DNA from 2 places in the Rhodococcus aerolatus genome. Region 1 is predicted to be linked to the other one. Evidence: riboswitches for the same ligand, from Rfam matches in the RefSeq annotation. Region 1 holds a riboswitch; the other holds the start of a gene.
The links. A riboswitch is a leader RNA that binds a small molecule or an ion and turns the genes downstream of it on or off. The one in region 1 is predicted to bind S-adenosylmethionine.
Positions count from the first base shown of each region.

Region 2: it holds a riboswitch for S-adenosylmethionine, as region 1 does, so the genes downstream of both, ACYVOF_RS04280 (bifunctional o-acetylhomoserine/o-acetylserine sulfhydrylase) here and ACYVOF_RS11610 (aminotransferase class V-fold PLP-dependent enzyme) in region 1, are expected to answer to the same signal.

Region 1 covers NZ_BAAGQZ010000029.1:94,364-98,925, reverse strand. The annotation lists gene ACYVOF_RS11615 (MarR family winged helix-turn-helix transcriptional regulator) at 1-66, shown strand, start outside; gene ACYVOF_RS11610 (aminotransferase class V-fold PLP-dependent enzyme) at 76-1,356, opposite strand; SAM riboswitch class IV at 1,392-1,504, opposite strand; gene ACYVOF_RS11605 (sulfite exporter TauE/SafE family protein) at 1,565-2,371, opposite strand; gene ACYVOF_RS11600 (rhodanese-like domain-containing protein) at 2,375-2,716, opposite strand; gene ACYVOF_RS11595 (MBL fold metallo-hydrolase) at 2,746-4,101, opposite strand; gene ACYVOF_RS11590 (SDR family NAD(P)-dependent oxidoreductase) at 4,204-4,562, opposite strand, start outside.
Region 2 covers NZ_BAAGQZ010000005.1:190,198-194,759, forward strand. The annotation lists gene ACYVOF_RS04275 (alpha/beta fold hydrolase) at 1-1,282, opposite strand, end outside; SAM riboswitch class IV at 1,330-1,446, shown strand; gene ACYVOF_RS04280 (bifunctional o-acetylhomoserine/o-acetylserine sulfhydrylase) at 1,566-2,858, shown strand; gene metX (homoserine O-acetyltransferase MetX) at 2,900-4,000, shown strand; gene ACYVOF_RS04290 (DUF3017 domain-containing protein) at 4,008-4,307, opposite strand; gene ACYVOF_RS04295 (bifunctional methylenetetrahydrofolate dehydrogenase/methenyltetrahydrofolate cyclohydrolase) at 4,304-4,562, opposite strand, start outside.

The sequences.
Region 1 (4,562 bases):
GCGATGACGTCGTTCGCCGCAGCGGCCGAGAGCCTGTGGCCGGGCATCACCCCGCCGGCCCCCTGAGCCGGGTGCTCAGCTGCCGCAGGGGGTCTCGGTGACCTGCGGGGCCGCCGCCGGGTCCAGGGCCACCAGCTCGCGCAGCGCGGCGCCGAGCCGGTCGACGTCCGCGCTGGAGCTGCCCACCCCGAGGCTCACCCGCACCGCACCCCCGGGCACCCCGAGCCGGGCCAGCAGCGGGTGGGCGCAGAAGCGTCCGTCGCGCACCCCGATGCCGTGCTCGTCGGCGAGGTACGCGGCCACGGCGGCCGGCCGCCACCCGGGGACGGTGAAGGCGACGACCCCGACGACGTCGGCCGGGTCGGCCCAGATCCGCAGCGGGGCCAGGCCGGCCGACGCCAGCTCGTCGAGGACGTGGGCGTGCAGCACGCGCTCGTGCTCGTGCCACGCGGCCTCGTCCCAGGCGGTCAGCTCGCGGCACGCGGCGGCGAGCGCGAGCACCCCGAGCAGGTTGGGCGTGCCGCCCTCGTGCCGGGCCGGGGCGGGCGCCCAGGTGGTGCCGGTGGTGGTGACCTCGGCGACGGCGCCACCCCCGGCCAGGTGCGGCGGGGCGGCGTCGAGCCAGTCCCGGCGCCCGACGAGCACGCCGGCCCCGAACGGTGCGTAGAGCTTGTGCCCGGAGAACGCGAGGTAGTCCAGGCCCAGGGCGGTGAGGTCGATACGGCGGTGCGGCACCAGCTGGGCCCCGTCGACGGCGATGCGCGCGCCGTGGCGGTGGGCCAGCGCGGCGAGCTCGGCCAGCGGCAGCACCTCGCCGGTGACGTTGGAGGCCCCGGTGACGGTGAGCAGCGCGACGGGCTCGCGGCGCAGCGCGGCCTCGACCGCGGCCAGCGTCCCGGCCACGGTCCGGGCCACCGGGACCAGCGTGTCGCCGGACTCCTGCCAGGGCAGGAAGTTCGCGTGGTGCTCCACGTCGAGGTAGACCACCCGCCCGGGCACGGCGGTGGCGAGGAGGTTCAGCGCGTCGGTGGTGTTGCGGGTGAACACGACCACGTCGCGCTCCCCCGCGCCGACGGCCGCGGCCACGTCCCGGCGGGCCTGCTCGTGGGCCCGGGTGCACACCTGGGAGAGGTGCCCCGCCCCGCGGTGGACGCTGGCGTACTGCGGCAGGAACCTGGTGACCTCGTCGGCCACGGCGGCCAGGGCCGGGGTGCTGGCGGCGTTGTCGAGGTTGACGTACGGACGATCGCCGCGACGGGTGGGGGTCGGCAGGCCGGCGCCGACGAGCGCGGCGAACGGGGCCACGGCCGGGCCGGTCGTCGGGTGCGGCCGGGCGGGGGCGAGGCTGGTGGTCACGGCAGGGCTCCTCGGGTCCGGGAGCCCACGGGCGAGCTCCGCGCTTGCCCGCCCCGGGCGGGGCGGGCCGTGTCATCACCCGGGGCACCCCGTCGCGGAGGAGGGTTGCCGGCCAGCGAGCCGGGGCTTCGCGCTGGCACTCGTGACGGCCAGGAAGGTAGCGAGCCCCGGGCCGGGCCCGCAACCCCCCGGCGCGGCGCGCCCCGACCTACAGCGCGGCGCCGGCCCGCACGGCCACGTAGCCGGCGACGACGACGAGCAGGGCGACGAACCCGCGGGTGAGCACCCGGGCGGGCACGTGCTGGGCCACCCGGCCGCCGACCAGCGACGTGAGCACGGCGGCCACCGTGAACGGGACCACCACGTGCCACGGCACGTCGAGGTGGCCCCACCGGGCGAGCAGGCCCGCGGCGCTGTTCAGCGCGATGACCACCAGCGAGGTCGCCGCGGCCACCGGCAGGGGCAGCCCCAGGGCGAGCACGAGGGCGGGCACGATGACGAAACCGCCACCGACGCCGAAGAACCCGGTCAGCAGCCCCACCCCCAGCGCCGCCCCGACCACGACCACCCGTCGGCGCACGGCCGAGCGGATGGTGGTCCGCTCCAGCGTCGTCACCCCACCGGCGTCGGCACGGGCGGCCGGTACCGCCGCGGCCCGGTGCTCCCGGTGCAGCAGTCCCCCGGCGGCCACCAGCATCAGCGCCGCGAACCCGAGCAGCAGCACCTCGGGGGCGACGTGGCGGCCGGCGACGGTGCCCAGCAGCGCGGCGACCGAGCCGAGCAGGCCGAAGGTCAGCCCCGGGCCCCAGCGGACCCGCCCGCACCGGTGGTGCTCGGCCGCCGCGACGACGGACGAGACGCCGACGATGACGAGCGAGGCGGTGGTGGCCGTCGTGGTGCCCTGGCCCAGCCCGTAGACCAGGACCGGCACGGTGAGGATCGACCCGCCGCCGCCCAGCGCGCCGAGCAGCAGGCCGATCACCGCGCCGGCGGCCAGGGCGACCGCGACCACCACGGCTCAGACCACCGTGCCCGGCTGACCGCGGCCGTCGCGGACCTCGAGACCCGCTGCGGCCCAGGCCGTCATGCCGCCGGTGAGGTTGTGCGCCTCGATCCCGCGCTCGGCCAGCGCCTCGACGGCCCGGGCGGAGCGGGCGCCGCTGCGGCACACCGCGACCACGGGGGTGCCGGCGGGCAGGTCGACCGCGGCCAGGGTGCCCAGCGGCACGTGGACCGCCTGCGGGGCGTGGCCCGCCTCCCACTCGCTGTCCTCGCGGACGTCGACGAGCAGGTGGCTGCCGTCCGCGGTGAGCTCGGCGGCACGGGCCGGCGTGAGCTCGCTCGGCTGGTTCTCGGACATCCTGTCTCCCTCCGGTTCTCCGCTGCCGGTCAGGCCGTGGCGTGGACGTCGGTGGTGACCTCGAGCCCGGCGTCGGCGGCGGCGTCGAAGTCGGCGTCGACGTGGACGACGTCGCGGCCGGCGCGGTCGAGCACGCTGGCGGCGACGGCCGCGCGGTAGCCCGAGCCGCAGTGCACCCAGACCTGCCCGGCGGGGACCTCGTCGAGCCGGTCGAGCAGGGTGTGCAGCGGGACGTTGACCGCGTCGACGAGGTGCCCGCCGGCGAACTCGTCGGTGCGGCGGACGTCGAGCAGCGGGCCGGGGTGCTCGGCCGCCACCTCGGCCCAGCCGACCCGGCGGTACGAGCGCACCTCGTGGTCGGCGAGCGCGGTCGCGGGGTCGCCGAGCACCGCGTCCGGGTGGTCCCAGCCGATGCGGGCGAGCTCGCGCACCGCGGTCTCGACGTCGCCCTCCTCGCCCAGCAGCGTCAGCGGCTCGCCCCAGGGCAGGGTCCACCCCAGGTAGGTCAGGAAGCTCGCGCCCGGCTCGAACGAGAGGGTCCCGGCGAGGTGGCCGTCGGCGAACGCCCGCCGGGTGCGCAGGTCGACCACCCAGCCGCCGTCGGCGAGCCGGCGGCGCAGCTCGTCGGCCCCGAGCGGGGCGGGCACGGCCAGGTCCGGGGCGCTCGGACCGTGGGCGTTGGCCGGGCCCATGTGCGCGTAGTAGGTCGGGTACGCCGCGAGCCCGGCGACGAGCTCGGTGACGAACCGGTCCTCGTCCTGCGTCGTCAACGCGTGGTTGCTGCGGCGCTGCTCCCCCACCGTCGAGCTGTCGGCGCCGGTGGCCGGGCCCGAGGAGCAGAAGGACCCGAAGCCGTGCGTCGGGTAGAGCGCGGCCTCGTCGGCCGCGGCGGCGGCCAGCGCCCGCACCGAGTGGAACTGGTCGTGGGTGAGCCCGTCGGTGTCGTCGGGCGAGACGAGGTCGGTGCGGCCCACGGAGCCGAACAGCAGGCTGCCGCCGGAGAACACGGCCTGCTCGCCGTCGTGGCTGACCACGTAGGACAGGTGGGTGTGGGTGTGGCCCGGGGTCGCCACCACCCGGACGGTCAGCCCGCCGAGGGTGAGCTCGTCGCCGTCGGAGACCGCGCGGCGGTCGAAGTCGACCGGGTCGGCGGCGTTGACGAGGTAGTCCACCCCGAGCGACCGGGCCAGGTGGTGCCCCCCGGTGACGTAGTCGTTGTGCAGGTGGGTCTCGGCGACGGCGACGACCCGCACCCCGAGCCGCGCGGCGGCGTCGGTGACCCGGTCGGTGTCGCGCTGGGGGTCGACGACCAGCGCCACCGCGCCGTCGTGCACCAGGTAGGTGCGGTCCCCCAGGGACGGGGTCTCGAGCGTCTCGACGTGCACGGCACTCTCCTCACGCGGTGATTAGTACGTACATTCGGACCGTACGTCACTGCGCGCCGCAGCACCAGGGCCGTCGGGGCCCCGGTGCTCCCGCCGTGGCGCCTAGTGCGCCATCCAGCCGCCGTCGAGGGTGTAGCTGGACCCGTTCGCCATGCCGCCGTGCGGCCCGGCCAGGTAGGCGACGAGCTCGCCGACCTCGGCCGGGGTGACCATCCGCTTGACCGCGGTCTCAGCGAGGAACACCTTGTCGAGCACCTCGTCCTCGGTGATGCCGCGGGTGCGGGCCTGGTCGGCGACCTGCCCGGCGACCAGCGCCGTCTGCACGTAGCCGGGGTTGACGCAGACGCTCGTCACGCCGCGGCCGCCGCCCTCGAGCGCGAGGGTCTTGCTCAGCCCCTCGAGGCCGTGCTTGGCCGCGACGTAGGCCGACTTGTTCGGCGAGGCGACCAGGCCGTGCACCG
Region 2 (4,562 bases), on a different contig from region 1:
AGCCCAGGCAGCCCGTCTCGACCCCCCACCCCTCGACCTGGCCGCGCACGTCGGGGGCGGCGGCGGTGAGCGCGGCCAGCCGGTCACGCACGTCCGCCAGGTCGGTGAGGTCGCTGGGCAGGTCCTGGCACACCACCGCCCGGTACGCCGCCGCCGCGGTGGGGGCGACCCCGTCCTCCGGGTCGAGCGGGTCGGTGACGGCCTGGGCCGGGTCGGGCTGCGGCCCGCCCGCCGGGTCCGGCGCGAAGCCGGCCGCGTCGCCACCCAGCGCCTCCGCGATCGCCGTGCCCAGCGCGGGCCACTGCGAGGGGTCCTGCAGGTAGCCAAAGGTGGCCCGGCCGACCTGCTCGGCCGTGATCCCGGCCGGGTCGAGCCCGGTCGGCAGCGGGCCGGCGTCGGCCTCGGCGAGCACCTGGCGGTACTGCGCGGCGGCGTCGTCGAGCGGGCACTCGTCCGCGGTGTCGCACCAGGCCGCGAACCGGGCCAGCGCGGTCTGCGTCGAGCGGTCCTCGGCGTCGGTGAGCCCGGCGGCGCCCACCGCGTGGTCCACCGGGCCGTCCAGGACCATCGACGCCACCCGGTCGGGGTGCAGCTCGGCGTAGGCCAGCCCCAGCAGGGTGCCGTAGGACAGGCCCAGCCACCGCACCGAGTCCAGGCCGAGGACCACCCGGACGGCCTCGACGTCGTGGGCGGCGCTGCGGCTGTCGACGTGGTCGAGCAGCGGGCCCGTGGCCGCCCGGCAGCCGGCCGCCACGGCCCGGTCGTGGGCGACCAGCGCGTCCAGGCCGGCCTGGTCGCTGGGGGTGGTGGAGAGCGTCGGGTCGACCGGGGCCACCGGGCAGCGGACCTGGGGGACGGACGAGCCCACCCCGCGCTGGTCGAGGCCGACCACGTCGAAGCGGTCCCCCAGCCCGCCGGGGAAGCCGGGGGCGCCCGCGCCGGCGACGTCCGCGGCCCCCTGCCCACCCGGCCCGCCCGGGTTGAACAGCACCGTGCCCAGCTTGTGGGCCTGGTCGTCGGCCGGCCGCAGGGCCAGGCCGACGCTGATCCGGTCCCCCGACGGCTGCGACCAGTCCAGCGGGACGGAGACCGACGCGCACCGGGCCCCGTCGCCGCACGGCTCCCAGGCCGAGAGGGACACGCGCGCACCGTCCGCGGTGAGCACGCCGGACGGGGTGGGGGGCAGCGCGACCGCGGGGGTGCCGCAGCCGCCCAGCAGCACCAGCAGCGCCAGGACGACGCCCGCGGTGCTGCGGCCGCGGCGGGCGGGGGGTCGCGACACGCCCTCCACTGTCGCACGCGTCGCGGCGGCGGCTAGGGTGTCCGGCAGGTCATGAGCGCCAGCGTCAAGCCCCGGCTCGCTGGCCGGCAACCCTCCAACCGCGGTGGGGTGCCCCGGGAGACGACCTGGTCGTCCGGTGAGGTGCCGGACGGCAAGCGCGGGCCCTGGCGGGCCCCCTGATCACGGAGGTCCCAGACCTGTGAGCACCCCTGACGGCTCCACCCCCACCGCCGACGACACGGTCCCCACCCCGGACCCCACCGGCGAGCTCGACCAGGCCGCGCTGGCCGACCCCAGCGCCGGCTGGAGCTTCGAGACCAAGCAGATCCACGCCGGGCAGAGCCCCGACGCGAGCACCGGCGCCCGCGCGCTGCCGATCTACCAGACCACGAGCTACGCGTTCCGCGACACCGACCACGCCGCAGCGCTGTTCGGCCTCACCGAGCCGGGCAACATCTACACCCGGATCATGAACCCCACCCAGGACGCGGTGGAGCAGCGCATCGCCGCGCTCGAGGGCGGCGTGGCCGCGCTGCTCACCGCCTCGGGCCAGGCCGCGGAGACGATGGCCGTGCTGAACATCGCCGGCGCGGGCGACCACGTCGTCTCCAGCCCGCGGCTCTACGGCGGCACCTACAACCTGTTCCACTACACGCTGCCCAAGCTGGGCGTCGAGGTCAGCTTCGTCGACGACCCCGACGACCTCGAGCAGTGGCGGGCCGCGGTCCGGCCCACCACCAAGGCCTTCTACGGCGAGACGATCTCCAACCCGAAGAACGACGTGTTCGACATCCCGGGCGTCTCCGGCGTCGCGCACGCCGAGGGCATCCCGCTCATCGTCGACAACACCGTCGCCACGCCGTACCTCATCAACCCGCTCGCCCACGGCGCCGACGTCGTCGTGCACTCCGCCACCAAGTACCTGGGCGGGCACGGCACCGCGATCGCCGGGGTCATCGTCGACGGCGGCACCTTCGACTGGACCCAGGGGCGCTTCCCCGGCTTCACCGAGCCCGACCCGAGCTACCACGGGGTCCGGTTCGCCGACCTCGGTGCGCCCGCCTACGCGCTCAAGGCGCGGGTGCAGCTGCTCCGCGACCTCGGCGCCGCGGTGTCCCCGTTCAACGCGTTCCTCATCGCCCAGGGCATCGAGACGCTCAGCCTGCGCATGGAGCGCCACGTGCAGAACGCGACCGCGGTGGCGCAGTTCCTGCAGGGCCACGACGGCGTGACCTCGGTGGCCTACGCCGGGCTCGAGTCCTCGCCGTGGTACGCCCGCGGGCAGGAGCTCGCCCCGCGCGGGGCGGGCGCGGTGCTCGCGTTCGAGCTGGACGGCGGGGTCGACGCCGGCAAGCGCTTCGTCAACGCGCTCACCCTGCACAGCCACGTCGCCAACATCGGCGACGTCCGCTCGCTGGTCATCCACCCGGCCTCGACGACGCACTCCCAGCTGACCCCCGAGGAGCAGCTCGCCTCCGGCGTGACCCCCGGCCTGGTCCGGCTCGCCGTGGGCCTGGAGGGCATCGAGGACATCCTGGGCGACCTGCGCACCGGCCTCGCCGCCGCAGCCGGCTGACGACGCCGGTGACGCGCGGCTCGGTGCACCCGCCGACCCCGCTGCTCGTCGGTGACGACGAGCAGCGGGGCGAGCTGCGCACGGTCGCCGTCGGCGACGTCACCCTCGGGTCCGGCGTGGTGGTGCCCGACGTGGCGGTCGCCCTGCAGGCGTGGGGCCGGCTCGCCGCCGACCGGTCCAACGTGGTGCTGGTGCTGCACGCGCTGACCGGGGACTCCCACGTCGTCGGGCCCGCCGGCCCCGACCACCCCTCCCCCGGCTGGTGGGACGGGCTGGTCGGGCCCGGGGCCGCCCTCGACACCGACCGCTTCCTCGTGGTGGCGGCGAACGTGCTCGGCGGGTGCCGCGGCACCACCGGGCCCGGCTCCACCGCCCCGGACGGCGCGCCCTGGGGGTCGCGCTTCCCCGACATCACCGTCCGCGACCAGGTCGCGGCCGAGGTCGCCCTGGCCGACGCGCTCGGCATCGGCAGCTTCGCCGCCGTGGTCGGGGGCTCGATGGGCGGCATGCGCGCCCTGGAGTGGGCCGTCGGTCACCCCGACCGGGTGCGCTCGGCCCTGGTCCTCGCCACGGGGGCCCGGGCCACGGCGGACCAGATCGGGCTGCAGACCGCCCAGGTCATGGCCATCGAGAACGACCCGGCGTGGCGGGGCGGGGACTACCACGGCACCGGGGTGCGCCCCGAGGTCGGCATGGGCATCGCGCGTCGGGTCGCCCACCTCAGCTACCGCGGGGAGGTCGAGCTCGACGAGCGCTTCGGCGCGCGGCCGCAGCAGGGCGAGGACCCGGCGCACGGCGGGCGCTACGCGGTGCAGAGCTACCTCGACCACCAGGCGCGCAAGCTCGTCGAGCGGTTCGACCCGGCCAGCTACGTCACCCTGACCCGGTCGATGAACACCCACGACGTGGGCCGGGACCGCGGGGGGCTCGCGGCCGCGCTGGGCGGGGTGCGGGTGCCCGTGGTCGTGGCCGGGGTCGACTCCGACCGGCTCTACCCGCTGCGGCTGCAGGCCGAGATCGCCGCGGCCGTGCCGACCTGCGCGGGCCTGCGGGTGGTGACGTCCCCGTTCGGCCACGACGGGTTCCTCGTCGAGCAGGACGCGGTGGCGGCGCTGCTGCGCGAGACGGTCGCCCTGTCCTGAGCCGCGCTCAGCCGGTGCCGAGGGAGTCGATGGACGCGGCCAGGCCGACCAGGGCCACGCCGAGCCCGCCGTAGACCAGCACGTCGGGGATGCGGGCGCGGACCGCGAGCAGCCCGGCCCGCTCCTCGGACAGCAGGGCCCGCAGGCCCGCGGCGAGCACGAGCGCGGCGCCCAGCACCGTGGCCCCGCGCCGCCACCGGTCGGTGGCCACGAGCGCGAAGGCGGCCAGGACGACCAGCAGGACGACGGCGAACGGCACGTGGACCCGCCACCCGCCCGTCCGCGGCGGGTGCCGCGTGCCCGTCACGCCCCGGCGGCGAGCGCCTCGGCCCGCTCCACCACGTTGACCAGCAGCATGGCCCGGGTCATCAGGCCCACCCCGCCGGGGTTCGGGGAGAGGAACCCGGCCACCTCGGCGACGTCGGGGTGCACGTCGCCGACGAGGCCGTCCTCCGTGCGGGAGACGCCCACGTCGAGCACGGCGGCCCCCGGGGCGACCATGTCGGCGGTCACCAGGTGCGGCACGCCGGCCGCGGCGACGACGACGTCGGCGCGGCCCAGC